3 regions of the Bacillus siamensis genome follow, and region 1 is predicted to be linked to each of the others. Evidence: predicted binding sites of a transcription regulator. Region 1 holds the regulator's gene; each other region holds the start of a gene.
The links. Region 1 encodes LexA, which represses DNA repair genes until DNA is damaged. Its sites were predicted from a motif close to CGAACATATGTTCG; they were not measured.
Positions count from the first base shown of each region.

Region 2: a site for LexA is predicted at 3,883-3,896, ahead of uvrB (excinuclease ABC subunit UvrB). Genes of this name have one in related genera too.
Region 3: a site for LexA is predicted at 4,822-4,835, ahead of ABDB98_RS11125 (DNA polymerase IV). Genes of this name have one in related genera too.

Region 1 is NZ_CP155579.1:1,847,467-1,857,802, forward strand. Features, by position in the region: partial or broken gene ABDB98_RS09130 (TM2 domain-containing protein) at 1-131, shown strand, start outside; gene ABDB98_RS09135 (dUTP diphosphatase) at 295-729, shown strand; gene ABDB98_RS09140 (poly-gamma-glutamate hydrolase family protein) at 941-1,765, shown strand; gene ABDB98_RS09145 (hypothetical protein) at 1,872-2,021, shown strand; gene ABDB98_RS09150 (prohibitin family protein) at 2,008-2,838, shown strand; gene ABDB98_RS09155 (YndM family protein) at 2,865-3,314, opposite strand; gene ABDB98_RS09160 (hypothetical protein) at 3,471-3,899, shown strand; gene ABDB98_RS09165 (hypothetical protein) at 4,012-4,188, opposite strand; gene lexA (transcriptional repressor LexA) at 4,239-4,859, opposite strand; gene yneA (cell division suppressor protein YneA) at 5,012-5,323, shown strand; gene ABDB98_RS09180 (YneB family resolvase-like protein) at 5,339-5,989, shown strand; gene ABDB98_RS09185 (DUF896 domain-containing protein) at 6,058-6,291, shown strand; gene tkt (transketolase) at 6,458-8,461, shown strand; gene sirA (sporulation inhibitor of replication protein SirA) at 8,612-9,058, shown strand; gene ABDB98_RS09200 (YneF family protein) at 9,144-9,362, shown strand; gene ABDB98_RS09205 (aspartyl-phosphate phosphatase Spo0E family protein) at 9,436-9,609, opposite strand; gene ABDB98_RS09210 (cytochrome c biogenesis protein CcdA) at 9,810-10,336, shown strand, end outside.
Region 2 is NZ_CP155579.1:3,360,268-3,370,603, forward strand. Features, by position in the region: gene uvrA (excinuclease ABC subunit UvrA) at 1-1,814, opposite strand, end outside; gene uvrB (excinuclease ABC subunit UvrB) at 1,822-3,807, opposite strand; gene ABDB98_RS16690 (CsbA family protein) at 3,982-4,218, opposite strand; gene ABDB98_RS16695 (PEP/pyruvate-binding domain-containing protein) at 4,517-7,018, shown strand; gene ABDB98_RS16700 (TetR/AcrR family transcriptional regulator) at 7,090-7,659, shown strand; gene ABDB98_RS16705 (MFS transporter) at 7,685-9,022, shown strand; gene ABDB98_RS16710 (DUF3810 domain-containing protein) at 9,123-10,190, opposite strand.
Region 3 is NZ_CP155579.1:2,259,278-2,269,613, reverse strand. Features, by position in the region: gene dsdA (D-serine ammonia-lyase) at 1-87, shown strand, start outside; gene coaA (type I pantothenate kinase) at 163-1,122, shown strand; gene ABDB98_RS11150 (VOC family protein) at 1,147-1,542, shown strand; gene ABDB98_RS11145 (DUF4083 family protein) at 1,544-1,711, opposite strand; gene ABDB98_RS11140 (AI-2E family transporter) at 1,772-2,842, opposite strand; gene ABDB98_RS11135 (YqzH family protein) at 2,916-3,122, opposite strand; gene ABDB98_RS11130 (YolD-like family protein) at 3,224-3,568, opposite strand; gene ABDB98_RS11125 (DNA polymerase IV) at 3,583-4,809, opposite strand; gene ABDB98_RS11120 (GNAT family N-acetyltransferase) at 5,024-5,494, shown strand; gene ABDB98_RS11115 (antibiotic biosynthesis monooxygenase) at 5,507-5,767, shown strand; gene ABDB98_RS11110 (GNAT family N-acetyltransferase) at 5,764-6,732, shown strand; gene ABDB98_RS11105 (iron-sulfur cluster biosynthesis family protein) at 6,804-7,166, shown strand; gene ABDB98_RS11100 (DUF2552 family protein) at 7,141-7,380, shown strand; gene ABDB98_RS11095 (alpha/beta hydrolase) at 7,420-8,334, opposite strand; gene ABDB98_RS11090 (YqkE family protein) at 8,443-8,667, shown strand; gene ABDB98_RS11085 (aldo/keto reductase) at 8,700-9,620, opposite strand; gene mciZ (Z-ring formation inhibitor MciZ) at 9,683-9,805, opposite strand; gene ABDB98_RS11075 (NUDIX hydrolase) at 9,884-10,336, shown strand, end outside.

The sequences.
Region 1 (10,336 bases):
TTATTAAGGAAGAATCGGACAAGGGATTCTCTATCTTTTGTTTTGCTGGACTTCAATTTCCTCATATTTATCTCTGCGGAAGTGAAGAAGTATTTGATCAAAAGTATAATGATTATTACGACCAACAGTAATTAAAAGCCAGAGTGGGATATCCCGCTTATCGGTTTCTTCTCAATTCAGCATTTTCTTTTCTTCGCATTAAATCCTTTCCTCAGCTGCTCAGTTAAAATGGTATAATGGTGCACGGATTGGTCATTAATACGACTAAAATAGGAATCAAAAGGAGCGGCGAACATGACTTTACAAATTAAAATTAAATATTCAGATGATACACAAACGAGAATCAGTAAAATTGAACAGGGCGATTGGATCGATCTGCGGGCTGCAGAGGATATAACAATCAAAAAAGGTGAATTCAAACTTATCCCGCTCGGAGTTGCGATGGAGCTGCCGGAAGGATATGAGGCCCATGTCGTTCCGCGTTCAAGTACATATAAGCATTTCGGTATTATTCAGACAAATTCAATGGGTGTCATCGATGAATCTTATAAAGGTGACAATGATTTCTGGTTTTTCCCGGCATACGCACTTCGGGATACCGATATTTCCAAGGGAGAGCGGATCTGCCAATTCAGAATCATGAAGAAAATGCCTCAAGTGGAATTGATCGAAGTGGACAAGCTCGGAAACAATGACCGCGGCGGTCTGGGATCAACAGGCACAAAGTAAAACGATTAAAGACTGCTGTTAAGCAGTCTTTTTGTGATTTCGAAGCGCCAGCCGCGCTGGCATATTGATGATTGATTTCCCGATATTCCTTCTTAAGCATTCTGTCTTTCTAGAAGATGCTCTGATGTTTTTATTCTTTAAGATGAACGGAGGTCTTGTCCAACGTATATAATATTGTGACAAAAGTGTAAACAAAAGAAAGGATGATGTTATGAAAAAAAGGGTTAGAAGAGAAGACCGTAAAGCTGCTGGCAAAGAGGCAGAGCAGAAGAAACCGTCCAAAGTCACCCTGTTCTGCCGTTCGCTTCAAAGGCTGAAGCATTTGTATTGTAACATAAACATACAATTGCCATCAATAACCAAAAAAGGAATTTTAGTTTCGATTTTATCGTTTTTGCTTCTGCCGTTTTTACGGGCTGATGCCGCTTCAGATACTTACGGCAGTTTCGAGGAATTAAAACTGCATGAGGCCCCCTCCGTTTTTTCTATTTCATCGAAAGAACATGACCCTTCTGTTCTCATATTAGCTATACACGGCGGAGGCATAGAGCCGGGGACCAGTGAGTTGGCCAGAAAAATTGCCGAAAACCGGAGCCTGTATTTATTTGAAGGGTTAAAATCAGCCGGCAATGCTGAGCTGCATTTGACCAGTTCGCATTTCGACGAACCTAAAGCCGTTCAAATGGTGAAAGAGCACTCTAATGTCATTTCATTACACGGTTACGGCAGCGACGATAAAAAGATAAAAATCGGCGGTACAGACAGAGAACGGGCCGAACTTTTGACAGATGTGCTGAAACGGAACGGGTATCCTGCCGTTCTTCTTGGCATAAATGATAAATACGCAGGTGTCAGTCCGAACAATCTTGCCAATCACTCTTCATCCGGATTAAGTATTCAAATCGAAATGAGCACCGGTTTTAGAAAATCACTGTTTGATACTTTTACGCTTAAAAGCAGAGCGTCCACACAAAACGATACTTTTCTCCAATTCACAAAAACGATTTCTGATTTTATCAATGACAATTATAAATAAGCACGCCGCTTTTTGCCGGCGGAGCTTTTTCTTTTGAAATTTATGAAACTTTAAGTTCTTAAGATCGTATACATAACTGACAGGATGAAAGAAAAGAGGTGGGCAAATGAAAGTGATGATCGGGTCTATCATTCTTCTTGTCATCATCGGATTCGGTTTATGGCTGATGCTTAGTCCAATCTTTAAACAAGTGGGAAGCGGGGCCAAAAAATTTAAAAAGTCATGGGAGGAAAAAGATCAGCATGAGCGAAAATAAGCGCGGAAACACAAAAAAAATTCTCGGCGGTGTGATTATAGGTGCAGCCCTTTTAATTGCGGGCGTTACGGCCTCATTATTTATTGAAAAAATACCGAATGGTTATGTCGGAGTCGTATACTCACCGAACGGCGGGGTAAAATCCGAAACTTTGGATCAAGGCTGGCACTTAGTCGGTTTGTTTAATAAAGTAACGGAATATCCGGTGCGTATGCAGACCGTAAATAATGAAAATATAAAAGTGGCAACCTCAGACGGTAAAAATATTGAAATGGATATCGCTTACAACTATGTTGTTCAGCCTGATAAAGTAGTCGATCTGTTTAACAAATTCGGGGCGGTAGACGTTGAAACGATTGAAAATACATATTTAAAAACAAGGCTGTGGGACGCGGCGCGAAAATCAATCAGCAAATACTCGGTTATTGACACATACGGGCAAAAATCTGCAGAAGCCGCTGCCGATGTTCAAAAAAGGTTTGCTGAGGATATGAAGAACCTTGGATTTTTAATCGATGATCTGACGCTTGGCGTACCGAAGCCGGATAAAGCCACACAGGAAGCTATTGATGCAAGAGTGAAGTCTTCACAGGAGCTTGAACGGACGCAGACTGAAATTAAAATAGCTGAAGCAGAAGCGAAAAAGAAAAAAATTGAAGCGGAAGGGATCGCTGATTATAACCAAATCATAAAAAAATCAATGTCTGATGAAATGATCAAATATAAATGGATTGAAAAATGGGACGGAAAAACACCGAAAGCGACAGGCACAGACTCATTGCTGCAGCTGCCGCTTGACGATCAGAAGCAAAAATAAAAAGAAAGGAGGCGGATGCCTCCTTTTTATGTTTTTTCCTGAGGGTCTTTTTCCGCTACCAATTCTTCAGACGCCTCGGTTTGATAGCTCCATAGCGTGCTATCTGTCTCTGTTGTGTCCTGATAATCTTCGGGAAGCACATATTGCTGCAAATATCGGTGAAAAAATGCCTCAAAAACAGAAATGCAAAGTGCAGAGATAACCGATGCCGCGGCAGGAGAGACATTAAACCCGCCAATGTTCATTAGAAATATCCATAATATAATGAATGAAATTCCGAAATCAGCTGCAACGGCTGTAAAATTGCTTGTTCTCGGCAGAATCATGCAATCACCCAAAAAGTAAGTGATCAAACTTAAGATCAAGGTAATAAACAGAACGTTTAAAAAAGTTACTTGGTACATTAGATCCAGAACAATGTACAGCAAAGCAAGTGTGAGCGCCGTTTTAGAAGCGAAAGCAATTACATGTTTCATTTGAACCACCTTCGTTATTTCGTTTAGTCTTCATTGTAGGCAATCAGCAAATTTTTAAACTGGTATATAGTGGTTATAAAGTGTGCGTTTTAATAAAATGTAAATAGACATCACCATATTCACAAGTTAAAATATGTAAAAAAAGGGGGTGCAAAATTGAAAAAATGGTGGATATGTATTGCTGTTTTTTTATTATGTTTTTGCGGAGTACACTCAGCTGAAGCGGCTACCACTGGATTCGGATCAAAAACAAGCTTCATTATGGAGGGAGATGTAAAAGAGTTTTTTATTGAAAATCCGGGGGCTGTATCAGCTGATGATTACCTATTAGGATACAAGTTCACCATTGTAAACAATTCTTCATGCAATTTAAACGTGAAACTCCAACGGATGGCACTGAACGGAAACTTTTATACATTAAGTTCTAAAAGCTACAGCGGCAGCTGGTTAAACCTAAGTGCCCAGGACAAAAAATCAATTGATCCGCATCATAAATACAGGATTCTGATTGAAAGCTCTTCAAACGACTGTGAACCTGTCCATATTAAAGGGTTATACGGCGTGGAATATTATCATTTTGATTGAAAATAGATACCCGCAAAGGCAGCGGGTTTTTTTACATCTCGTCAAAACTTATTGTACTATGCACTAAATATTCATGAATAAAATGTAATCCGTCCGCTCCAAGTAAAGATAGTTATATATCAAAATCAGCCCGCACAAATACAAAAGTTGAAAAACGGATAAAAAGTTTCCTTAGAGAAACATTATTTATTGACTTCAAAAGTGAGATGCCGGATAATAAAGATGTAAGTTTTTCCTCCTTAGCAGGTTCGTTTCTTAAGCCAGGGCGAATCTGCTCTTTTTTATGCAAAAGAAAAACCCCTCTGAAAGGGGCTTTACGATAAATAAAGTTTAATAGAATTAATGAACGGCTCTGAATACGCCGATCACTTTCCCTAAAATACTTACGTTTTGCAGGATAATCGGTTCCATCGTCGGATTTTCCGGCTGCAGCCGCACATAATTGTCTTCTTTATAGAAGCGCTTGACCGTGGCTTCATCATCTTCGGTCATAGCCACCACGATTTCCCCGTTATTGGCCGTGTTCTGCTGTTTGACAATGACGTAATCTTTGTCAAAAATGCCGGCGTCAATCATACTTTCTCCCATGATTTCTAACATGAATACGTGTTCTCCCGGAGGAACCATCCGGTCAGGAAGTGGAAAATACTCGTCGATATTTTCAACAGCTGTAATCGGGATACCTGCCGTCACTTTTCCGATGACCGGGACATTGACAACCTGGCTTTTCGGAATTTGGACTTCTTCTTCATCCAATACCTCAATCGCTCTCGGTTTAGTAGGGTCCCGTCTGATCAGGCCTTTTGTCTCCAGCCGCGCCAAATGTCCGTGCACGGTTGAACTGGAAGCCAGTCCTACTGCTTCTCCTATCTCTCTTACAGAAGGCGGATATCCTTTCGTTTTTACCTCTTCTTTAATAAAACGCAGGATATCAAGCTGCCTTTTTGATAGCTTCGTCATATTTCGCACCTCAAAACGTCGATTTTAAGTAGATTATAGCATGATTTTCCTGACAGTACAAACATAGGTTCGAAAAAAACGATTGACAGAAACATTTGTTCGTATATACTGAAAGGTATAAAAAGCGAACAAACATTCTGGAGGTTGTTTAAATGGCGAAGGAATCTATCATATTTGTCGGACTGTTTACTGCGATTTTAAGTGCCGTTATTTTACTTGTTTCATGTACGGGAAATGATCAGGCGTTCAGCCAATATGTTAAAATAAAGGTTCAGGACGGAGATACTCTGTGGTCACTTGCGGATCAAGTAGCAAAGAAGAAAAATATTAACAAAGAAGATTTCATTGAGTGGGTGACGGAGAATAATCATCTCCAAACTGCTGATATAAAGCCCGGAGACGAACTTATTCTTCCGGTTAAGAAGGAGCATCCGGCCGTATATCAGCTGGCCATTGTCAATTAGAGAGGAAAGAGAGAAATGAAGGCGCTCATTTATGCCCGGGTAAGCACAAACAAAGAACAGCAGCAGACGTCTTTAAAAAGACAGGAAGAGGAGCTCAGTGAGATCGCTGCGGCAAACGGCATGGAAGTCGTAAAAGTCATTTCAGAGAAAGCCAGCGGTTACGAAATGGACCGCGACGGAGTATTTGAAATGCTTGATGAAATTAAAAAGTCACATATTGACGCGATATTGGTGCAGGATGAAACAAGACTGGGAAGAGGAAACGCCAAGATCGCGCTTTTGCATTGTATTTACAGGGAGAACGTAAAAATATATACGACGGCTCATAAAGGCGAGCTGGAGCTTTCCGAAGCTGATACGATGGTACTCGAAATCGTCAGTATTGTTGAGGAATATCAAAGGAAAATTCACAATATGAAAATCCGGCGGGGAATGAAAAGAGCCGTAAAAAACGGCTATAAGCCTGAACGGAATCTGAAAAACAGACATGAAAACAGCGGAAAAGAAAAAAAAGAGGTTCCTGTTTCGGAAATTATCAGGCTGAGAGCCAACAAGCTTACCTTTGCAGAAATCGCCGCCACCTTAAGAGGATTCGGCTATGATGTATCCAAAGCCACGGTTCACCGGCGTTTTCAGGAATATATCGCAGACAGCGAAGGCAGCTGACATGCTTCAGTTGTAAAAAAGATGATGTTTTAGTAGTATATAATCAACACGCACCAAAGGAGCTTATTATGATTTCTAAAGAAAAAATCGCAAGAATTAACGAATTGGCTCAAAAAGCTAAATCAAACACGATAACAGATGAGGAAAAAGCCGAACAGCAAAAGCTTCGCCAGGAGTATTTGAAAGGGTTCCGCTCCTCAATGAAAAATACGTTAAAGAGCGTAAAAGTTATTGATCCGGAGGGTAATGATGTCACTCCTGAAAAATTAAAAAGGGAACAACAGAAAAATAATCTTCATTAAACAGAAAGAATACGGCAATACGTATTCTTTTTTCGTATATACTAATATCAGGCTGTGATTTGCGACAATTTTCAACAAGTTTATCTCAAATTTAAGCTGAAAGAGTTGAGAAAAAGTCAGCATCGCTTTATGATGAAAAGGTACAACAATAAGGAAGGGGATTATAATGGATACAATTGAAAAGAAATCAGTTGCCACCATACGTACATTATCTATAGACGCAATTGAAAAAGCTAATTCCGGACACCCGGGCATGCCGATGGGAGCTGCTCCGATGGCTTACACGCTGTGGACGAAGTTTATGAATGTAAATCCGCAGAATCCGGGATGGTTTAACCGTGACCGCTTTGTTTTATCAGCAGGACACGGTTCAATGCTTTTGTACAGCATGCTGCATTTAAGCGGGTATGACCTCAGCATTGAAGACCTGAAACAGTTCCGTCAATGGGGAAGCAAAACACCGGGACATCCGGAGTTCGGGCATACAGCCGGAGTCGACGCAACGACCGGGCCTTTGGGACAGGGTATCGCTATGGCAGTGGGAATGGCAATTGCAGAACGCCATCTGGCTGAAACATATAACCGTGATTCATTCAACGTAGTTGATCATTATACATATAGTATTTGCGGAGACGGCGATTTGATGGAAGGCATTTCTTCTGAAGCCGCTTCTCTAGCAGGCCATCTGGAATTAGGCCGCCTGATCGTATTATACGATTCTAATGATATTTCTTTAGACGGCGATTTAAATCGCTCTTTCTCTGAAAATGTAAAACAGCGTTTTGAAGCCATGAACTGGGAAGTCCTTTATGTTGAGGACGGAAATAACATCGCTGAATTGACGGCTGCAATTGAAAAAGCGCGCCAGAATGATAAAAAACCAACATTAATTGAAGTGAAAACGACAATCGGTTTCGGTTCTCCAAACCGCGCGGGCACATCCGGTGTTCACGGCGCTCCGCTAGGACTAGAAGAGAGCAAGCTGACTAAAGAAGCGTACGCTTGGACGTTTGAAGAAGATTTTTATGTTCCAGAAGAAGTATACGCGCATTTCAACGAAGCTGTAAAAGAAGCCGGCGCGAAAAAAGAACAGGAATGGAATGAACAGTTCGCGGCATATAAGGAAAAATATCCTGAGCTTGCTGAACAGCTGTCACTCGGCATGAAAGGCGAGTTGCCGAAAGACTGGGATCAGGAAATTCCTGTCTATGAAAAGGGCAGCAGCCTTGCTTCCCGCGCATCTTCAGGTGAGGTGCTGAACGGCATCGCCAAGAAAATTCCTTTCTTTGTCGGGGGATCTGCTGACCTTGCGGGTTCAAACAAAACGACAATCAAAAACGCAGGGGACTTCACGGCCAAAGACTACGCCGGGAAAAACTTCTGGTTCGGTGTCCGTGAATTTGCGATGGGCGCTGCTTTAAACGGAATGGCGCTTCACGGCGGCCTCCGCGTATTCGGCGGCACATTCTTTGTGTTCTCAGATTATTTAAGACCTGCTATTCGTCTGGCGTCATTAATGGGGCTTCCTGTCACTTATGTGTTTACGCATGACAGTATTGCCGTAGGAGAAGACGGACCGACTCACGAACCGATTGAGCAGCTTGCATCTTTACGCGCGCTTCCTAATCTTTCTGTGATCAGACCTGCTGACGGCAATGAAACCGCAGCTGCGTGGAAGCTAGCCGTTCAAAGCCAGGATCATCCGACAGCTCTTGTGTTGACACGCCAAAACCTGCCGACAATTGATCAGCAGGCTGAAGAAGCGTATGCCGGAGTAGAAAAAGGGGCTTATACCGTTTCCAAAGCAAAAACTGATTCACCGGACGCCCTTCTTTTGGCGACAGGTTCTGAAGTCGGACTTGCGATTGAAGCACAGGCGAAGCTTGCTGACGAAAATATTCATGTATCTGTAGTCAGCATGCCGAGCTGGGACCGTTTCGAAAAACAATCGGCCGAGTACAAAAACAGCGTACTTCCTCCGAATGTGACGAAACGTCTTGCGATTGAAATGGGATCAAGCTTCGGATGGGGCAAATTTACCGGTCTTGAAGGAGACGTTCTCGCAATTGACCGTTTCGGTGCTTCAGCTCCGGGAGAAACAATTATGAAAGAATACGGGTTTACTGCAGAAAACGTGGCTGACCGCGTGAAGAAACTGCTAAACAAATAAAGAAACAAAAGAGGATGAGTCAAATCATCCTCTTTTTCCTGTTTATACGACAAAAATAGAAGGGGCGCCGTAACAGTAATAGACAATTCTTTCTTTTCTCCTTTTGTATAATAGAAAGCAATACGCAGCGCTGTAAAAGGGGATGAGGAAATGGAACGTCATTACTATACGCACCTGATTAAGGATGAGTTTGCGAACCACTACTTCGGGCGGGAAACCGCTATGTTTGAATTGTTTCGAGACTATCATTGGACAAATCTGACACCCCAAGAATATCAACTGACAAAAAAGCAAGTTCACTATATAACAGAACCGATTCCGGTGGTACATATGCATCAGCGTCTCCAGCTTCATTTAAACCGAATGAGTTACAGCCGTTTAGATTCAATTTATCAGCTTACACTGCCCGGAGAAAAGGGCCGCGCCACCTTCATGATGAAAGACAGCTTGATTGAGATTGCAGCTTCGGGAGATTATGAGGCGGAAACGATTTTCTTTGAGATTCTCCGTAAAATCAGCCCCTGCTTTCTTGCGATGGATTTTAAGACAAGGCGTTATGGGTGGTTAAATCCGGTCAGAGAAAGAAATTTTGTCTAAAAACGAGCAAAAAGAGATGTAATTGTTGTATAATAGCCTTTGGTTTAGTACACTTTAAACTAGACAACATGAAGGAGGAAATAAAATGACTTTATGGGTTGGCATCCTAGTGGGCGTTGTCGCATTGCTCATAGGTGTTGCACTCGGGTTTTTTATTGCTCGTAAATATATGATGAGCTATTTGAAAAAGAATCCGCCTATTAATGAACAAATGTTACGCATGATGATGATGCAAATGGGAATGAAACCTTCTCAAAAGAAAATTAATCAAATGATGAAAGCCATGAATAATCAAGCGAAATAATACGTAAAGATTATGATATAGAGATACATGGTTATAAAAATAAAAAACCCGGAGAGGGTTTTTTATTTTGGCGTCATGTTTCACCCCAACTGCCGGTGTGCAGTTCCTTTTGATATTGTATGAGAAGGTGGTCAAGCTCCTGGCTGAGTTCTATCGTAATGTTTGATGTCATTCCGTTTGTCATGACGATTTTAAGCAGCTCTGCCCGTTTTTTTTCAATTTCATTTAATAGATGCTCTCTAATCACAGGGATATATCCTTTCATACATAAATCTTTCACTGAATCGCTATTATTATATCCACATTTATACTGTTTTTCAAATAAGAAGGAGTATAATATCTTGATGTCAAATTAAATTATATAAGCTTTTTCTATAAAAAGTAATCCTTCATGGGAAAGTGTTAAAAAAATGAAATGATTTTGTCATAACTCGAAAGGAGTGTGTCATGGTGAGTTTTAATTACTTTCTGACGTTCGGGGCCGGGTTTCTGTCTTTCATTTCTCCCTGCTGTCTGCCGCTGTACCCCGCTTTTTTGTCATACATAACCGGAGTCAGCATGGACGAGGTGAAAACGGAAAAGGTGATGCTGCAAAAACGGGGGCTCGTGCATACACTTTGTTTTTTGCTTGGTTTCTCCGTGATTTTTATTGCACTTGGATACGGAACCTCGTTCATCGGCAGTTTTTTTACCCGTTATCATGAAGCGATCCGCCAGTTTGGCGCTATCATGCTGGTTCTTTTCGGGCTCATTACGGCAGGCGTGTTTCAGCCGAAAATCATGATGAAAGAGCGGCGCATTCATTTTAAGCACCGGCCCGAGGGGTTTATCGGCTCTGTTCTGATCGGTCTGGCGTTTGCAGCCGGCTGGTCGCCGTGCAGCGGGCCTATTTTAGGCGCCGTGTTTTCACTGGCCGGTACAAATCCTTCTTCAGCGGTGCCGTATATGTTTTTATATGTTTTGGGATTTGCCAT
Region 2 (10,336 bases), 1.5 Mb from region 1:
CTTCTCTCAGGAGGCATCGGGATGAATTGAGCCCCTGACAAATAACGTCCGGTCAGAGAATCCGCATCATTCATCACTTCTTCAGGCGTGCCCGCCGATATGACGCGGCCGCCGTGAATGCCGGCGCCCGGTCCGATATCTATCAGATAATCGGCAGCCATCATCGTATCTTCATCATGCTCGACGACAATCAGTGTGTTGCCGAGATCTCTCATGTTTTTCAGCGCGCTGATCAGACGGTCATTGTCACGCTGGTGAAGACCGATGGACGGCTCATCAAGAATGTACAGGACGCCTGACAAACGGGAGCCGATCTGCGTCGCAAGCCTGATACGCTGGGCTTCGCCGCCTGACAGCGTACCCGCCGCCCGGCTCAGCGTCAGATAATCAAGACCGACTTTATCTAAGAAACTGAGCCGTTCCACAATTTCTCTTAAAATTAAATCTGCAATCTGCATATCTTTCTCAGACAGCGTCAGGTTTTTGAAAAATTCCAGCGCATCGCCGACGGAAAGTTCGGTAATGGTTCCGATGTGGCGTCCGTTGACCAAAACGGCCAGCGCTTCTTTCTTCAGCCGGTAGCCTTTGCAGGTCGGGCACGGCTTCTGTGACATATATTGCTCCATCTGTTCACGGATATAATCGGAGCTTGTCTCTTTATACCGCCTCTCAATATTGCGCAGCACGCCTTCAAATTCAATTTCATTCTCCCGCACTTGTCCGAAATCATTCTCGTATTTAAAGTAGATCCGTTCATTGCCGCTGCCGTACAGCACTTTATCAAGCTGATGCTTCGGCAGGTCTTTGACCGGAGTCTCCATATCAATGCCGTAATGGCGGCAGACCGCCTGAAGCAGCTGCGGATAATATTGGGAACTGATCGGCGTCCACGGTGCGATGGCGTGTTCTTTTAATGAGAGCTCGGGATTTGGAATGACGAGCTCCGGGTCCACTTCCAACTTCAAACCGAGACCGTCGCAAGTCGGACAAGCGCCGAACGGGCTGTTAAACGAAAACAGCCGGGGCTCAAGCTCTCCGATGGAAAAACCGCAAATCGGGCAGGCGTGATGCTCGCTGAACATCAGCTCTTCCTGGCCGATGACATCTATCATGACACGGCCTTCTCCTAAGCGGAGGGCGGTTTCCAGTGAGTCGGAAAGCCGGGCGGCAACGCCTTCCTTGACGACAATCCGGTCAATGACTACTTCAATGGAATGCTTTTTGTTTTTTTCAAGTTCAATATCGTCGGAAAGCTCGGCCATTTCTCCGTCAATCCGCACCCTTACATACCCTTGCTTTCTGATTTGGTCAAGGACCTTAACATGGGCGCCTTTTCTGCCTGAGACCATCGGCGCAAGCACTTGAAGCTTCGTCCGCTCAGGATATTCAAGAATCCGGTCAACCATCTGTTCAATCGTTTGCGACGTAATTTCGATGCCGTGCTCCGGACAGTGCGGCTTACCGACTCTCGCGTATAAGAGCCGGAGATAATCATAAATCTCCGTTACCGTTCCGACGGTTGACCGCGGATTGCGGCTTGTCGTTTTCTGGTCAATGCTGATGGCCGGAGAAAGCCCTTCGATCGCATCAACGTCCGGCTTATCCATCTGCCCTAAAAATTGGCGTGCATAGGCAGAAAGCGATTCAACATACCGTCTCTGTCCTTCCGCGTAAATGGTGTCAAAAGCAAGGGATGATTTTCCCGATCCGGACAGGCCCGTCACGACGACGAGCTGATCCCGCGGAATCGTTACATCAATGTTTTTTAAATTGTGCGCCCTTGCCCCTTTCACCTCGATCCGGTCAATTGCCATGTGTTCATCATCCTTCCGCTTTTAGCTCTAACAGTAAATCACGAAGCTCTGCCGCCCGCTCGAAATCAAGCGCTCTGGCCGCTTCTTTCATTTCATGCTCCATTTGCTCAACGACTTTCTGGCGTTCTTTCTTCGTCAGCTTCGTCAGCTTAGGCGCGGCTTTTGTTTTGTATTCTTCTTTATCCTCAGCGGCCTGCGTCGCGCGGATCACATCGCGGATTTCCTTATTGATCGTTTGCGGCGTAATGCCGTGGATTTCGTTAAAACGCTCCTGCTGTTCCCGGCGGCGCTTCGTTTCATTCATCGCGATTTCCATCGAATGCGTGATTTTATCGGCATACATGATGACCCGGCCTTCTGCGTTTCTCGCCGCCCGTCCGATCGTCTGAATCAGCGAACGCTCAGAACGGAGGAAGCCTTCTTTATCCGCATCCAGAATGGCGACAAGCGACACTTCCGGAATATCAAGACCTTCCCTCAGCAGGTTGATGCCGACCAGCACATCATATTTTCCGAGCCGGAGGTCACGGATGATTTCAATCCGTTCAAGCGTCTTAATCTCGGAATGCAGATAATTGACCTTGATGCCGATTTCTTTCAGATAATCGGTCAGATCCTCTGACATTTTTTTCGTTAATGTCGTTACGAGCACGCGCTCATTCCGTTCTATCCTCGCCTGAATCTCGCCGATCAGATCATCAATCTGTCCTTCAATCGGCCGGACGTCAATGAGAGGGTCGAGCAGTCCCGTCGGCCTGATGATCTGTTCGATCATTTCCGGCGTATGCTCAATCTCATACGGTCCCGGAGTAGCCGACACGTACACGATATTGTGCATATGTTTCTCAAATTCCTCGAATCGGAGCGGACGGTTGTCAAGCGCTGACGGCAGGCGGAACCCATGATCGACAAGCACCTGTTTTCTTGCCTGGTCACCGTTGAACATGCCGCGCACCTGCGGAATCGTCACGTGTGATTCATCAACGACGATCATAAAATCGTCCGGAAAATAATCAAGCAGCGTATACGGCGTAGAGCCCGGAGGACGGAGCGTCAAGTGTCTTGAATAGTTCTCAATGCCCGAACAGAAACCCATTTCTCGCATCATTTCAAGATCATATCTCGTCCGCTGCTCAAGCCGCTGCGCTTCAAGGAGCTTGCCGTTTTCGCGCATGACTTTCAAGCGCTCCTCAAGCTCCTGTTCAATGTTCAGAATCGCTTTTTCCATCTTTTCCGCCCGGGTGACGAAGTGGGAAGCCGGGAAAATCGCGACATGATCGCGGTCGCCGAGAATCTCTCCGGTCAAAGCGTCAACTTCTCTGATCCGCTCTATTTCGTCTCCGAAAAATTCCACTCTGATACAATGTTCGTCACGGGAAGCCGGGAAAATTTCCACAACGTCGCCGCGCACGCGGAACGTCCCCCGCTTAAAGTCGATATCATTGCGGGCATACTGGATATCCACTAGCTTTCTCAGCAGCTCGTTCCGCTCAATCTCCATTTCCGGTCTGAGCGACACGACCATCTCCCGGTATTCTTCAGGCGAACCGAGACCGTATATGCATGACACACTCGCAATGATAATGACATCTCTCCGTTCAAACAGAGAGGATGTCGCGGAGTGCCGCAGTTTATCAATTTCATCGTTAATGCTTGCGTCTTTCTCTATAAAAGTATCCGTTTGAGGCACATACGCCTCCGGCTGATAGTAATCGTAGTAGCTGACAAAATATTCGACAGCGTTGTTCGGAAAAAACTCCTTAAACTCGCTGTACAGCTGTCCGGCAAGGGTTTTGTTATGGGCAATGACCAGTGTCGGCTTATTGACTTCTTTAATCAGATTGGACACGGTAAAGGTTTTGCCCGTCCCTGTCGCACCCAGGAGAGTCTGGTGTTTTCTGCCTTCCTGTATGCCTTTGACAAGCTTCTCAATCGCTTGCGGCTGATCTCCCTGGGGCTGATATTTCGAGACTAACTCAAAACGATCTTTCACAAAAAAGCCTCCGTTTCTTTACGAAATCTTCCTATTGATATAGTAACACAATGACGGGCAAAATCACTAAAAATACGAACTAAAGTTCGATGGTTTATTTTTACCAAGTCAATTTTTGTATAAAAAACCTGCTTTTATGGCGTAAAAGCAGGCTTCCATTTCATATTCACCATGTCAGGCATTGTCTTTCTTTTTGTCTGCTTCTTTTTTGGCCATGTACAGCCCGCCGGCTACCAGTGATACGACATCCAATCCAACGATAAAATACGTTTCGGTGTAACCTTTTAAATAGGATGCGAAAAGCAGTGCGGCTGTGAGAGCGATCGCCACATAATGGTTAAAAGTGACCCGCGTAAAAAGGACGACCAGCATAAAAGGGAAACATAATGCAAAAACGGCTTTTGTAATCACAAAAACCCTCCTCGGGAATTCTTCATCTCATCTGATTATAGTAAAAAATGAAGAATCGGACAATCGTTCCCCTGCTATCACAATACCCTTTTTCAGCAGTCTTCAATCATCTGTCAGAAAAAATGTGAATGTAAATCTATTGAACCATTAATGAAATGAACCAAATTGCCTTTCTTCAGCCGAAAGGAGGAGAAGGATTAGGTCTTTGTGTCTTTGACAGTTTCTTCCTCTCTCTTTACAATGTAATGATAGTGTTTACTATCATTTTCTTGGATGAAGAAAAAGGGGGTTATACCGCATGTATTCAGTACGATTTCAAAAAGCGGAAGAATCGAGCCGCTCAGCAGGCGCAAAAGGAATGAACCTGATTAAACTGACGAAAAACGGCCTGCCCGTTCCCGATGGTTTTGTCATTCAGACAAATGCCCTGACGCGTTTTATGGAAGATAACCGGCTTCAGGCAGATGAGGAAGAGATGGAGCGCGCCATTTTAAACGGCACGTTTTCAAAAGAGCTCCGCGATGAGCTGATTGCCTCTTTTTATGAATTGAGAGAATCATACGCCTCTGTTGCCGTACGTTCCTCGTCTGCGTCCGAAGATCTTGAAGGCGCTTCTTTCGCGGGCCAGTACGAAACCTATTTAAATATCAAAACAGAAGAAGAGTTTCTCGGAAAAGTGAAAGAATGCTGGGCTTCCTTCTTTTCGGCGCGGGTCAGCGGTTATAAAGAGAAAATGAACAATGACACTGCAGAACCGCTAATGGGTGTTGTCGTCCAAGGACTGATCAATTCTGAGGTGTCAGGGGTCATTTTCAGCCGAAACCCCGTCACACATGATGACGGAGAACTGATGATCAGCGCGAGCTACGGTCTCGGAGAAGCAATCGTGTCCGGAAGTGTGACACCCGACACATTTATCGTCAATAAAGACACATTCCGGATTGACAAAGAAATCGGTTTAAAAGAAATGTATATCGTTTCTCAAAAGGAAGGCGTGACCGAAAAAGAAACGTCGGCTGACATGAGAAACCGCTTCTGCCTCGATGACGAGAGCATCAAAGAACTTGCCATGCTGACGATAAAGACGGAAGAACTGTACGGTTATCCCGTGGATCTCGAATTCGGATTTGCCGAAAATAAGCTGTATCTGCTTCAGGCCAGACCGATTACAACGATCGCGCAGGATCAGAAAGCGGCAGATGAAGAACGGGAATTTATTATGACGCCTCGGGACCAGAAAGATTTTTGGCTCAATATGGAGTCCAATATAGAAGGCCCCATCAGCCCGTTATTCGCCTCTCTCATTGTGCCTGCTTTAGAATACGGCCTCAAAGAAGGCACGAAGACATTCCCTGTGATGGGCATCGAGATTGAGCGTGTCAAGCTCCACCAGGGCCATGTTTTTTCCAGACAGCATAAGACCGACGACAACCTGCCCGCAGAACAGTCAGAAGCGCTTTTTCCCGTTTTGGCTGACCGCATGTATGATATTATTCATGAAACCTTTCTGCCTTTTTATCAAAAGCTGGACGGACTGGCGCATAAAAATCATACACCGGAGACTGCCCTTGAGGCGTTCCGAAACCTGCAAGAATTCTATTTAAAAGGATATGAAGAACATTTCAACATTGTCTTTCCGCAGATTGCGTTAAATATGACACTGGAATCCATGTACGGACAGGTTGAGAAAGAAAACGCCTCCCTTCTGTATGAAATGCTGGCCGGCGTCATGAATAAATCACTGGAAACCGACAGACAGCTCTGGCTGCTTTCCGGACAAGTAAAAGACAACCCTGAACTGCTGCGTGTCTTTACATCTTCCCAGGCCGGCGAGCTTCATCAGACGCTTCTGCAATCAGATGAAGGAAAACGCTTTCTTGAACAAGTCGGCGAATTCTTACAAGAATACGGCTGGAGATCAGTAAAAAGCCATGATCTGATCGAAGAAACGTGGGCGGAAAATCCTTATTTCGCTTTGGCTAACATTCAAAACTATGTCCGGAACGGCTACGATTTTGACAGTGAGTTTCATAAAACGATAGAAAAACGCAAACAGCTTTACGCCGCCTTCATGAATCGAATTGAAGATGACGGCTTCCGAGAGACGTTTGACCGTTATTATCAGTGGGCGTTATCTGCATCCGTCATCATAGATGATCACCATTTTTATATCGATGCGATGCTGGACGCCAAAGCGCGCCTTTGTCTCTTGAAAATCGGCGAGCTGCTGCAAAAACAAGGCGTGATCGATGACCGGGAGGATATGTGGTACTTATACAGCGATGAAGTCGAGAAAGCGCTGGTGACGCCTGTTCCGATGAAGGAAAAAACCGCTGAACGTAAACAGCTTTTCCAGCAATATCAGCTGCTTGAAGCGCCCGCTTATCTCGGCACACCGACGCCCGAACAGCTGAAAGCCGCTGAGCAGGTTACAGGCGCCATCACAGAAGATGAAAAAAACACTGAACATCATATTTACGGACTTGCAGCGTCAAGCGGAATCGCAAGCGGCCCGGTGAAAGTCATTCGTGACGCAAGTGATTTTTCCCGTTTTTCATCAGGAGATGTGCTTGTCTGCAAAATGACGACACCGCTTTGGACCAGTCTGTTTCAGGATGCAAAGGCCGTCATTACGGATACGGGCGGCATCCTCTCACATGCGGCGATCATCGCAAGGGAATACGGGCTTCCCGCTGTTCTCGGCACACGTGTCGCGACTGACAGGCTCAATGACGGAGATATCGTCTCGGTAGACGGCACAAACGGACAGATTACGATAGTCAAACGCGCTTCATGCTAGGTTTCCCTCTTTATTGACGGGCAGGGCGGGTGTATACTTGTCCTGCCAGTATTTACGCGAGGTGAAACAAGTTGAGAACGACGAACAAGAGAATTCTTGACGCTGCGATGAATCTTATCATTCAAAAAGGATACCGCGCCGCGACAACAAAAGAAATCGCAGAAAAAGCGAATGTAAGCGAAGCAACGATTTTTCGTAATTTTAAAAACAAACAAGGACTAATGAAAGCCATGATTGAGCAGCACACGCCGGTTCCGGAAAGCGTGATCACCAAGGCGGAAGGCAATCTGTATGAGGATCTTCTTCATTTCGCCACGACCCTTTTGCAGCGATTGGAACAAAAAAAAGAGGTGTTCCGCATCTGCCTGCGCGAACCGGAATTATTCGAAGACGTCCTGCAGGATATTGTCGTATATCCGCAATCCGTAAAAAAGGATTTAATCGTTTACTTTAAGGAACTGACAAAGAAGAATAGTATAAGCCCCGGCAGCGAAGAAGCTAATGCAGACGTCTTTATGACAATGATTTTCGGTTATTTTATGCACCGGCTGCAGCTGGGGAAAAGAGTCATCACTCTTTCTGAAGAAACGATGCTGAAACACAGCACTGAGATTTTTATTAAAGGAATTATCAGCCGGTAATGTCCGGCTCCTAGGAGGATGAAGGATGAGTTCAAAGAAAGAATGGGCGCTGATCGTTTCGCTTTTGCTGGGAGCCATACTCGTTCCTATCAATTCGACGATGATCGCAGTCGCTCTTTCATCCATTTCCCGCTCATTCAGCGAATCAATTGCCAGCATCACATGGGTCGTGACGGTGTATTTAATTGTGATGGCCGTGACACAGCCTATTGCCGGCAAGCTCGGTGATATGTACGGAAATAAAAAAATGTATTTATGGGGTGTCGGCCTTTTTCTGATCGCTTCATTGGGGTGCGCCCTCTCGCCAAGTCTTTTTTTATTGATTTTCTTCCGGGCGCTTCAGGCTGCCGGCGGCGCTTTGCTTACGCCAAACAGCATCGCCATCATCCGCCATGTCGTGTCCGAAAAACGGCTTCCGAAAGTATTTGGTTTTTTCGGCCTCGGTGCCGGGCTGGGCGCAGCTCTCGGTCCGTTTATCGGGTCACTTTTAATCGAGAGTTTCAGCTGGCATTCTATTTTTTGGGTCAACATTCCGTTTCTGGCGATCGCACTCGGGACGGCATTTATCATGTTTCCTAAATATAAAGAAGAAACCTCTGACGCGCCGCTTGATATCATCGGGTCCGTTCTGCTTGCCGGGAGCATTGTATCTATTATTCTTTTGACGAAAAATGAAAGCTCTTTGGGCTATTGGGTGTACGCGTTGCTCATTCTCGTATTTGTTCCGCTATTTTTCAGGCGGGAGCTGCGTACGAAACATCCGATTATTGATTTTGACCTGTTTAAAAACACAACCTTTACAAGCGCCAATCTGTCCGTTCTGTTAAGCAATTTAATGATGTATGCCGTGTTATTGATGATGCCGCTCTTTATGACCGGCCACTTCAGCATGAATACGTCGCACAGCGGTATGGCTCTTTCAGTCTTTTCCATTTTTATGTCCGCCAGCAACTGGGGCGGAGCTCAGCTGCATCACAAATGGGGCGCGCGAAGAATGATTTTTCTGTCCTTCGGGCTGATGGCCGGAGCCAATCTTTTATTTCTGCTTTTGGTTAATTCCCATTCCGTCCCGTTCCTTATAGCATCGCTTATTGTAGGGGGCATCGCGTCCGGTGCGGGGCTGACGAGCATGCAGGTGTCTTCTCTGGCGACGGTAGAACCGGGCATGTCCGGTATCGCATCCGGGATTTTTTCCACCTTCCGTTATTTCGGAAGCATTATTTCTTCAGCACTGATCGGTTTAATCTCCGGATTTCACATTCTGTTTATAATATTGATCGGCGTATCTGTGATCGGCTTGTTCGTATCGCTTGGAATTAAATCCGGCGAAACCGTTGATACGAAAAAAAGCCATTCGGCGTAAACAAAAAAAGGTTCCGTGAGCATCCGCTTTCCGGAACCTTTTCTAGTTTTCCTTCTTATTTTTCTCTCTCGAAGTGTCACCGCACTCCCCCGCTGTACATTTAATTGTACTTCTCTATCTCTCGCTGCTCTGCCAGCAACAAATTCACCATATCACTATAGCTATTCAAACCGTCTGTCTGATTATTTGCCTTCAGATATACATCATTTACATTTCTTGAAATGCTTGAAATAACACCCTCATACTTATCCCGGTACTGCTCATTTTGTTCTATATCATGCTGCACCGCCTTGGACAGACTGGACATTATATCAGACGCCTGATCCGGATCCACTTTCTTTAGCTCAGATATAGAATAATCAAATGCTAGAAAAAAACCACTGTAAAGTATCATTGGATCATCCTGCTGCTTACATGCCAGATATGCTATAAAATTAGCCTCATCCTCATGCATGAAACCACTCTGATGTGCCAATTCATGCGCCATAGTAGCAGGCACCAAGAAAACGGGCACATTAACATTGATATTGGATTCATAAGTAAAAGGGACAAAAATACCATGTATCCCTGCATGCGACATTAGTTTTGACATCACCACTGGTTTTGGTGTTGAATATGAATGCTCCAAAACAGGATATTTCTTTGATAACATTTGCATCGAGAACACTGCGTGTTGTGCATAATAATCAAAAACCTCTGGTACATGAGCCAAAAGATCAGTATCCGCTAACTTTTCCCTTGCCAATTCCATTTCAACGGCAAGTGACTTACTCAATTTAACCAGTTCTTCCTTGCTGTAGTTCTCTTCTTTATATTCGGTATGAGACAAAAAAGAATATCTGTAATAGTTTATTCCACCCAAAATAGTATAACAAAAATATATCACGCTACAGATCGTAACGATTCCTAGAGCACCACGATAAACTACCATCCTACGTACACCTTTACTCATGATAACCTTGCGCACATAATAAACGATATAAAATAGAAAAAGTAACACAACCAACACGACGAGCCATTCACTAACAGAAAACTTGACCCAAGAAGGTACAAATCCTACTATTTTTGACAATAACGGATATACAGACCTACTGTATTTTTCCGCCCAATCCTGATGGTTCTGCGCGTATTTTGTCAGTATGTAAGCTATAACTCCAAGTGAAATCAACGGTAATCTCTTAAGTAAAAGCTTTTTTATAATGTACTCCCCCTATCCAACATAACCATTATAATCAGAATTCTTAATATATATCCTGCTAAAGATTCATCTTCTAAAGGTTTTGGAGTTAGCAATAACCTTTCCAATAAGCCATA
Region 3 (10,336 bases), 410 kb from region 1:
ACCGGCGGGAGCATGGTTCCGGAGAAGGAAATGGAAGAGTACAGCAAGCTCGGTTCCTCATTTGCGAAAAAAATGGGCAGACAGTAGATCGGTTTTCCGTTACAATCTTTGTAAGCGTTTGTTTTTTTACCGGAAAGCCATACAGAGAGATTGGTGTGAATTGTGAAAAGTAAAGAATTGAACTTACATACATTGTACACGCAGCACAGCCGCGAGTCTTGGGCCGGATTCGGCGGTCATCTTTCCATTGCCGTTTCAGAAGAAGAAGCCAAGGCCGTAGAGGGGCTGAATGACTACCTATCGGTGGAAGAAGTAGAAACGATTTATATTCCGCTTGTGCGCCTGCTCCATCTTCATGTCACGTCTGCTGCAAGACGGAATCAGCATGTCAACGTGTTTTTGAAGCATCCGCATTCAGCGAAAATCCCGTTTATCATCGGAATCGCGGGCAGCGTCGCCGTCGGTAAAAGCACCACCGCAAGAATTTTGCAAAAGCTTCTTTCCCGTCTGCCTGACAGGCCGAAGGTGAGCCTGGTGACAACTGACGGTTTCTTGTATCCGACGGCGGAATTAAAAAGGAAAAACCTTCTGTCCAGAAAGGGATTCCCAGAAAGTTACGACGTGAAAGCGCTGCTAGAGTTTCTGAATGATATAAAATCAGGGAAAGAGAGAGTGGAGGCGCCCGTATATTCCCATCTTACGTATGACAGGGAAGAGGGCGCCGTCGAAGTGGTCGAAGGTGCGGATATCGTTATTATCGAAGGAATCAACGTCTTGCAGTCGCCGACCTTAGAGGACGACAGGGAAGATCCGCGGATTTTTGTATCGGATTTCTTTGATTTTTCAATTTATGTGGATGCCGAAGAAAGTCGGATTTTTACGTGGTATTTGGAGCGTTTCCGTCTTTTGAGGGAAACCGCTTTTCAGGACCCGGCCTCTTATTTTCATAAATTTAAGGATTTATCTGATGCAGAAGCGGATACCATGGCCGCCTCCATTTGGGAGAGCGTCAACCGTCCGAATCTGTATGAAAATATTCTGCCGACAAAATTCAGGTCGGATTTGATTTTGAGAAAAGGTGACGGCCATAAAGTTGAAGAGGTGCTGGTAAGGCGTGTGTGATGTGAGGAGGAAGCGAATATGATGATGCATCATATTGAATTGTATGTATCTGACTTGAAAGCCTCCGCCCGGTTTTGGGGATGGTTTTTAGGTGAGCTCGGTTATACGGAATTTCAAAATTGGGACTCCGGCATCAGCTGGAAAAACGCAGGATTTTATGTTGTGCTTGTTCAGACAAAGGAGCGTTTTTTAACACCGGAGTACCACAGATGCCGGGTCGGGCTGAACCATCTGGCTTTTCATGCTGCATCAAGAGAGCAGGTTGACGAGATGACAGAAAAGCTGCTTGCCAGAGGATGCACCGTGCTTTACAGGGACCGCCATCCATATGCAGGCGGAAGCACGCATTACGCCGTATTCACGGAAGACCCGGATCGGATAAAGGTAGAGCTGGCTGCTCCTGCCTCTGATTCTGAATGAACTATACCTTTTCGTTTTTTTCTTCGCGCAGCGCGTCGAGTTTCTTTTCGATTCTGTCCAATTGTATGCGGCGCTTGTTCAAGCTTCTGAATACATATATCACGGCAAACAGGAAAACCGCGGCTGCGGCGAATGAAATCAATTGAAAAATGACATCACCGATGTTCATCTTTTTACCTCCGTGTGCGGCGGGCTTCCTCAGCCCGTCGTTTTTCATTTTAGTGTCTCTCTAGCCTTGTTTTTTTCTCAGTATGAACAGTTTCTGCATGTGGCTTATGATCACCTTTGCAACCGCATATCCCGGAATGGCCAGCAGCATCCCGGCAATTCCTGAGAATTTGCCGGCGGCAAGCAGAAGAAAAATAATGGTCAGCGGGTGAATGTCCAGCTTCCGGCCCATAATTTGCGGGGAAATCAGCTGGCTTTCAAGCTGCTGGACAATGACGACAACCGTAATCACAAGCACCGCCTGCGTCGGTGAGTCGAACAATCCGACAATGACTCCGGGAAATGTGCCGATCCAAGGTCCGATAAACGGAATCAGGTTTGTCACCATGGCGAACGCGCCCAGAACGAGCGGATAATCGAGCCCGATGATGAAATAGCCGATCGTGACGAGAACGCCGACACAGAAACTGACGAGCAGCTGTCCTTGTATGTATGAACTGAGAGCCTCATCCATGTCCCGAAGGATTTGTTTTCCTTCCTTTTGATGTTTTTCCGGAAGAAGCCGGAGCAGCCGCCGGGGCGCTTTATTTCCTTCTTTTAACATATAATACAGCGCAAACGGAATAATGGCGGCGGTGATGGCGGCATTGGCCGCCGCACCGGCCAGGCTGCTGAGAGAATCAGCGATTGAACCGGAATAATTTGCGGCTTTGTCTGCTAATTTTTTGAAGGAATCCTCATGCTGAAGCCGGGAAAACCATTTACTGTCCTGGAGATGCCCGATCCAATTTTCAGCTTTTGCGGAAAGCTCGGGAATGTGATCTGTGAAGGCTGTAAACTGTTTTTGAACGGCAGGGCCCGCCGTGTAAAGGAAGAGGACAAAAAGGCCGGCTGTTCCCGCATAAATCGCTAAAATCGCGATTCCTTCGGGCAGCTTTAATTTCGCATGCAGCACTTTGACGAGCGGGCGGCACAAATAGTAAAGGACGCCCGATAATACAATGGGCGGAAACAAGGTTTTAACCGTAATCACAACAGGCTGGAACAAAAAGTCTATCAATGTTCCGAGATAAATGATGAGAAATAACAGAAGAACGGCATAGCCGATCTTGAAATAAGGCCCGACAGGCATATTCTGCACCACGCAATCTTTAAGGGTTTACTCTCGATCGTTTCCCTTATCGCCCGGCGCATAAACGTCCGTGTCAGGAGAACTGCCCCTGATTGGTGACATAATCGTAGATAATATCTTCTACATGGGCATGGAGGTCCTCATCGGGTTCTTCGTTCCTTCTTTCTTCCAAAGCTTTTTTCAAACTCTGTTTTTCATAGGGGCTCAGCGGATCTGTCGACACATTCCGTCCATACTGGCGGAGGGCCTGTCCCAGCATTTTTTCTATAAATTGATCCATCGTATATTCTCCTATTCTTATCATTCATCTTTATTCTACTAAATATCATGTGATCCTCCCACTCTTCTATCATATTTTCTGTCAGGACGATTTAGGTTCTTTTATTCCAGTTCAGCTGAGAGAATAAGATGAAACGGCAGGGTTAACGCATCTTCATCGTTTATGATTTTTAAACGTTTTTCGTCATGCTTCACTTGTTTTACCCATCCCCAAAACCGGCGGGGGCCGTGTGCGGAAGCGTAGGTGACTGAGATGGCCCTGTCTTCTTCAATCGACGCCGCAATGATGCGGTTCATGTCGTTCATTTGCTCTTCGCTCAGTTCCGGCGGCCGGAATTCCCGTTCTTTTCGTTTCTTTGCAAGCAGCTGCTCCCGATGTTCGGGGAGCATCATCCGGCTTGACTCCCACATGACATTATATCCGGGTGTTAATTTGTTCGGATTCATGTATATCACCTCAATTATTTGTAATGCCCGCCGATTTTTTCAGCCCGGTGAAAGGCTTGGCCGGCCTCTGTCAGCGACGCGGCATGGAGGAGCGACGCCGGGCCGTACCGTTCATGGATATCATCCAATACTTTGCCGAGACTGATCTTTTTTTCCTGGGCATCGAACAGGCTCAGCTGAACATAATCACAGGGCTCCAGCTGGGAAAGGGAGACGCCGGCGCTGCGGACGGGCTCCCCGTTCCAATGCTCTTTAAAGAGCTTGACCGCCGTTTTAAAAATATCCATTCCGAAATTGGTCGGAGAGACGAGCTTTCTCTGTCTGTGAAAACCTGAAGGGAAATCAAAATCGGCGCCCCTGATGCTGACTGAAACCGTATGGCCGATGTATTGTTTAAAACGGGCGCGGCGGGCCACTTCTTCGCTTAACTCCAGCAATACGACTTTGATATCCTCAAAGCGGCTGTAGTCTCTCGGAAGGGTCATGTTATGGCCGATCGCTTTTTGCCGGCTGTGCGTGTTGACGGTGACCGGAGAGGGATCGATGCCGCGGGCTGTCCGCTGAAGCAATTCGCCATTAATGCCCCAGCGCTTTTTCAGCAGTTCGGGAGGATGCCCGGCAAGCCCGCCGATTGTGCTGATGCCCATCCGCCTTAAATGATGCTCCATCCGTTTTCCGATGCCGAATAATTTTCCGACCGGCAGCGGCCACAGATCCTGCCTGATATTTGACATATCCAATCTGTGAATGCCGGATGCGTTTTTTTTGGCAAAATGGTCGCAAGCCATTTTCGCAAGCGCCTTATTCGGCCCGATGCCGACACGGGCATAAATACCGAATTCACGCATAATCGCTTGTTGAATGTTTTTGGCGATTGTAAAAGGATCACCGAACAGCCGCCTGCTCCCGGTCACGTCGAGAAACTGCTCATCAATGGAGTAGGGTTCTACAAGATCGGTATACCGCTCGAACAGCTCGGTAATCATAACGGAGACATCAATATACCGCTGCATCCGCGGACGGACGATAACGGCGTCTGGACATTTGGCCTGCGCTTCCCCCAGCCGTTCAGCGTTTTTTACGCCGTATCGTTTGGCGAGCGGACAAGCCGCAAGCACGACGCCGCTGCGTCTTTCGGGATCTCCCGAGACAATGACGGGCCGGTTTTTAAGATGAGGCGCTTCCGCTTTTTCCACAGACGCATAAAACGATTGCATATCAACAAGAAGAATATCAGCCATAAAAAACCTCCGGGAACGTTTGTTCTGTTTTTCATTTTACCCGAACAATGACCGCGTTTATACTGGTAAATCATTCCCCGGTTGGAAGACGGGCTGATTCGTCCGCTTGAAAAGAAATCATTTACAATTGCAAACAACCCACATATAATTTTTTATATTCCAATGAAAGAAGCTGACATTCATTTTGCCGGACGAAAAGGAGAGTCAATCGATTATGGATATTCGAACAATTACCTCTGAAGACTATGAAATGGTTACGTCTGTTTTGAATGAATGGTGGGGCGGCAGGCAGATGAAAGACAAACTGCCGCGCTTGTTTTTTGAACATTTTCAGGACACAAGCTTTATTACGTTCGGGCCGGAGGGAATGACCGGTTTTTTAATCGGGTTTCAGTCACAATCAGACCCTGAGACGGCATATATTCATTTTTCCGGTGTGCATCCGGATTTCAGAAAAATGCAAATTGGAAAACAGCTCTATGACCGATTTATAGAGACGGTGAAAGAAAGGGGCTGCACAAAAGTCAATTGCGTGACGGCGCCTGTCAATAAAGTATCAATCGCCTATCATACAAAGTTAGGCTTTGAAGCTGAAAAAGGAACCAAAACCGTAAACGGAATCCCTGTTTTTGCGAATTATGACGGTCCGGGCCAGGATCGGATTCTGTTTGTGAAATACATATAGAGGAGGCCGAAAATGGGTTTTTTAGCTGACACGCCCAACCCGCCTTATGATGCGGTCATTTTTTCATCAATCAAGAGAGAATATGATGAGGAATATGAACAAACGGCAGAGCGCATCACGGTTTCCTGCTGGGACAGCATGGATGCGATTAAACGGTGGAAAGACCGGGCGGCAAAACAAAAAGGAAAAATCGCCTGGTATGAAGCGTACGCGGTCCGCATGACGAGGACGGAGCCGCAGCGGATGTTTGCGTCAAAAGGAGCGGAAGATTGATTGCATTTTTACAGCATAAAGAAGAACAGACGGCGCGGGAAATTGCGGCGGTTCAGCGCTGCTCTTATCAAAAAGAAGCCGAGCTGATCGGCTTTTTCGGCATTCCCGGGCTGCATGAAACAGCCGAAGACATACAGCGGTCACAGGAGACGTTTGCCGGTTTCAGAGTAAAAGATCGGCTCGCAGGCGTCATTTCGTATGAAAAAAAGGGATATGATCTTGTCATATGCCGGCTGACGGTGCACCCGTCCGGCTTTCGGAAAGGAATCGGACGGGCGCTCATTCAATTTGTGTTAGACGAGAACCGGGACGCCCAAAAAATAGAGACGGCTACCGCCAGCCAAAACGTTCCGGCAGTCTCTCTCTATTTAAAAGCAGGGTTCACGGAAGCCGGACAGACTGAGACGCCGGAAGGGCTGACTCTCTCATTTTTTCATCTTTATCCGAAGAGAAAAGCGGAAGTGATTCCGCATCAGCCGGAATGGAAAGAGATGTTTGAAAGAGAAAAGGCGGATTTGATCCGAATCTTCGGCCGCGCACTCCATTCGGTCAGCCACATCGGCAGCACCTCCATCCCCGGGATGGCCGCAAAACCCGTCATCGATATACTGGCGGAGGTCAACAATATTTCGGATGCTGACCGATTCAGTCCGCAGTTGGAAGCACTCGGCTATGAGGCGAAAGGAGAAAACGGGATAGAAGGCCGGCGTTTCTTTCAAAAAGGCGGCAACAGGCGCACACACCACGTCCACATATACGAAACAGGCCATCCGGACGCGGGGCGTCATCTGCTGTTCCGGGATTACCTCACCGCAAAGCCTGAAAAAGCGGCTCAATACATGAAGCTGAAAAAGCGGCTCGCTGAGACATACCCGTACGATATGGCAAAGTATATTGAAGGGAAAAAGGACTGGATCAAGGCGGCTGAACAAGAGGCAAAGGACTGGGAGAGCGGGCTGCTGTAAAGAAAGCAGAAACAATGCATACAGCGGTCCGGTATGCTACAATGGCGAAAATGAAAAACGGAGGATCACCTATGCAAATACATGTGACGGATGCGGCGAAACACACGCTTTTGCAGGCGATGGACGCCAACCCGGAGAAAAAAGCGCAGCTCCGCTATGACGCAGAAGGCTGCGGGTGCGCGGTCAGCGGCGTGCCGGCCATCTGGCTGGCGGACGAATTAACGGGACAATGCGAACGCATTGAAACCAACGGACTTCCGCTTTACATCCAGACCTCTCAAAAAGTGTTTTTTGACGAGGAAATGACAATCGATTACAATGAAAAGGCAAAAACGCTCGTCTTAAAAAGCCCGGCAGAAATGCTGAGCCCGAGAATGAGCATATTAGTAAAGCAGGGAGAAACTGAAAGTGAATCAAAAGCTGAAAGCCATTAAACAGACGGCACAGCATAAAACGTGGGTATCCTTTTTGAACAACAACCATCCGTACAGTCTGCTGCACTGGTCCATCGGGGGCGCTGAATCCGTACAAAAGGATGTCTGGCTGCTTCAGGATGAGATGACCTTCAAAGCGCAGGAGTTTACGACAATCGACCTCGCCATTGACTGGATCGGAGAAAATATGGACGGGATTACCGACGTTTTATGATGGGAAAGCGAAAGAACCAGTATACGTTCTTTCGCTTTTTTACGTTTGCGTTACGGTATCTAAAAAGGTTTGCACGGCTTTGCGGTAGCTCTCCGGATTTTTGGTGTACGACATGGCATGCCCGCCCGATTCGGCCAGATACAGCATCTTCGGGCCGCGTTTTCTGCGGTGCAGCATTTCGGAGGAAGCGGGAGGTATATAATCATCCTCCTTACTGTGGATAAACAGAACGGGCTGCCGGATGCGGCTGATAACCGATAAAGGCGAGACATCACGGATGCGGTATCCTTCTCTCACCAGCAAAAAGAAATCAGCCAAAGGCAGCAGCGGCCACCGAGGCAGCCGGAATTCCCGCTTCAGTCTGTAGGCTAACTGATCGTGAAAACTTGCGAACGGACAGTCCGCAATATAAAAATCAGCGCCGTCTCCATTCTGATGATCTCCCGCGTATAATAAGGCCGTCACCGCTCCCATTGATTCGCCGTGGACACCGATTTGACCGCCGTCCCCGGTTTTGTTTCTCACCCAATTCACGGCTTCTTCCAAATCATCTTTTTCAAAATAACCGTAGCTCGTTGTTCGGCCGCCGCTTTTTCCGTGCCGGCGGTGGTCATACACGAGCACATTCCAGCCTAAATCCAGAAACAAATCCATGTATTTCAATGAATTAAACAAATTGACGGTAACACCGTGACAAATAATCATCGTGTTTGCCGTATGATGCGGGGCGATGTAAAAGCCTTTGATCTCATACCCGTGGCGTGACAAGATGACGGCCTCTTCTTTTTCCATGGCCTGAAAGGAATCAAATACCCCACGCCAGTCTGCCGTTTCTCTTTTCATGATGTCTTCATCCGTCTTTTTCTTCATAAACATGATCAGATTCGTAAAAGCAAATCCGGCGGCCAAAAAGACAGCGCAAGCCGAACCGAACACCGCTAGCCATTTTTTCATGCAGACACCCTCCTTTAATATGAAAAATCCTTCCCTCTGAACGTTGCCGGCCTCCGCGCTCCATGGTACACTTGCTTCACCATTATTCAGATACGGGGGGCATAATTGATGAAAAAGCAGCTGCCTAAAGAAAAACACAGCTTAAAAGACAATCTGGAGGAAGATCTGAAGGCCAGGCTTTTGCAAATGAAAAGTGAGCTGAAGGAAGAAGACGAGAAAAAACAAGCGCAGCAAAAGGCGGAACAAATCAGAAAACGAAAAGAAAAAGAAAAAAATAAAAGCTTTGAAGAGCTGCTGAATGAAAGCAGTCTCGATTGGCACAAATATAAATAAACCGGCATCTGACAAGGTGCCGGTTTTATTGTTTAAGAACGATGGGCTTCGTATACGTCCTGTTTTGTATGGTATTGCAGGGCTTTGATTTCCTGACTGCTTAAACGCCGGGCCTCTAGAGCCGAACAGTTTTCTCTCAGCTGCTCAGGCGAGCTTGCTCCGGTGATGACAGAAGCAACGGCCGGCTGTGAAAGCAAGTATTGAAGAGAAAGCTCCGTCATGCTCAGATCAGGCACGGCAGCGTTAATCGCTTTTTTGGTTTCTGCCAGTTCTTCGAAAGAATATGTTAAATAGCCGTTCTCTTTTACGCTTGCGGCCGCTTGATCGAGCGGTTTTTCCGTAAGAAGCCCTTTAGCGACAGGCCCTCTGGCAACGACGCTGATTCCGTTCTCCTCTAAAAGGGGAAGCCACTCCTCGGGACGCCGGTCCAGCAGGCTGTATTGCATCATAATACTTGTGATATTTGATTTTTTCACATATTCTTTAATGACATTCGGACGAATCGAGGAAATGCCGTAATACCGGATGACACCTTCCTGTTTTAAGTCCTCGAACGCTTCGATCGTTTCATCAATCTGATCCTCCATCGTGCCGCCATGCAGCTGATAAAGGTCGATATAGTCCGTTTTCAGCCGGCGCAGACTGTTTTTGACCGCTTCTTTTATGTATCCTTTGGAAGCGTCCCAATGCCAGCCGTCTTTCTCATCATTCCAGCGGTTTCCGGCTTTCGTGGCTAAAATGATGTCGTGTCTGCGGTTTTTGACGGCCTCCCCGACGATTTCCTCATTTCTGCCGAAATCATAAAGATCAGCGGTATCTAAATAATTGATTCCAAGCTCGATCGCTTCATCCAAAATAGACAGCGCCTTAGCTTTATCCGTGCCGAGCGACATACAGCCGAGCCCGATTTCGCTTATTTCTAAATCAGAACGTCCCAATTTGCGTTTTCTCATCATTTTGCTCCTTTTTATGGTCTTTTATTGACCGTAATATAAAGGCGCGAAGTTTTCAACTGTTAAGGCCCGGTGATCCAATCTCCGACATAGCGGAATGTCCGTCCGTACTCTTTCAATTTAGCCCGCACTTCCCAAGCCTTTCCGACCAATACGATGCTCTTATCCTTCCGGTACACCTTCAATCGAAAAGCACCTCCCTCTTATGCATGTATGATAAAATATATGAGGCATAATAGAGAGACAGAACGGGAGATGACATGATGAAACATTTAGAAGAAAAAACACTTGCGAAGAAAAAGCTGTATGACGGGAAAGTCATAGATCTTTACTTAGAGGATGTAGAGCTCCCGAACGGAAAAACAAGCAAGCGGGAAATCGTCAAACATCCGGGAGCAGTGGCCGTACTTGCGATAACCGAAGAAGGAAAAATCATTTTGGTGAACCAGTTCAGAAAACCGCTGGAACGGACAATCGTTGAAATTCCGGCCGGCAAGCTGGAAAAAGGAGAAGAGCCCGAACATACCGCATTAAGAGAGCTCGAAGAAGAAACGGGATATACGGCGGAAACCTTGACGAAAATCACCGCTTTTTATACATCACCCGGATTTGCTGATGAAATTGTGCATCTCTTTCTTGCTGAAGGGCTTTCGTTGCTTGAAGAAAAGCGCGAACTGGATGAGGATGAATTTGTCGAAGTGATGCAGGTCACGCTT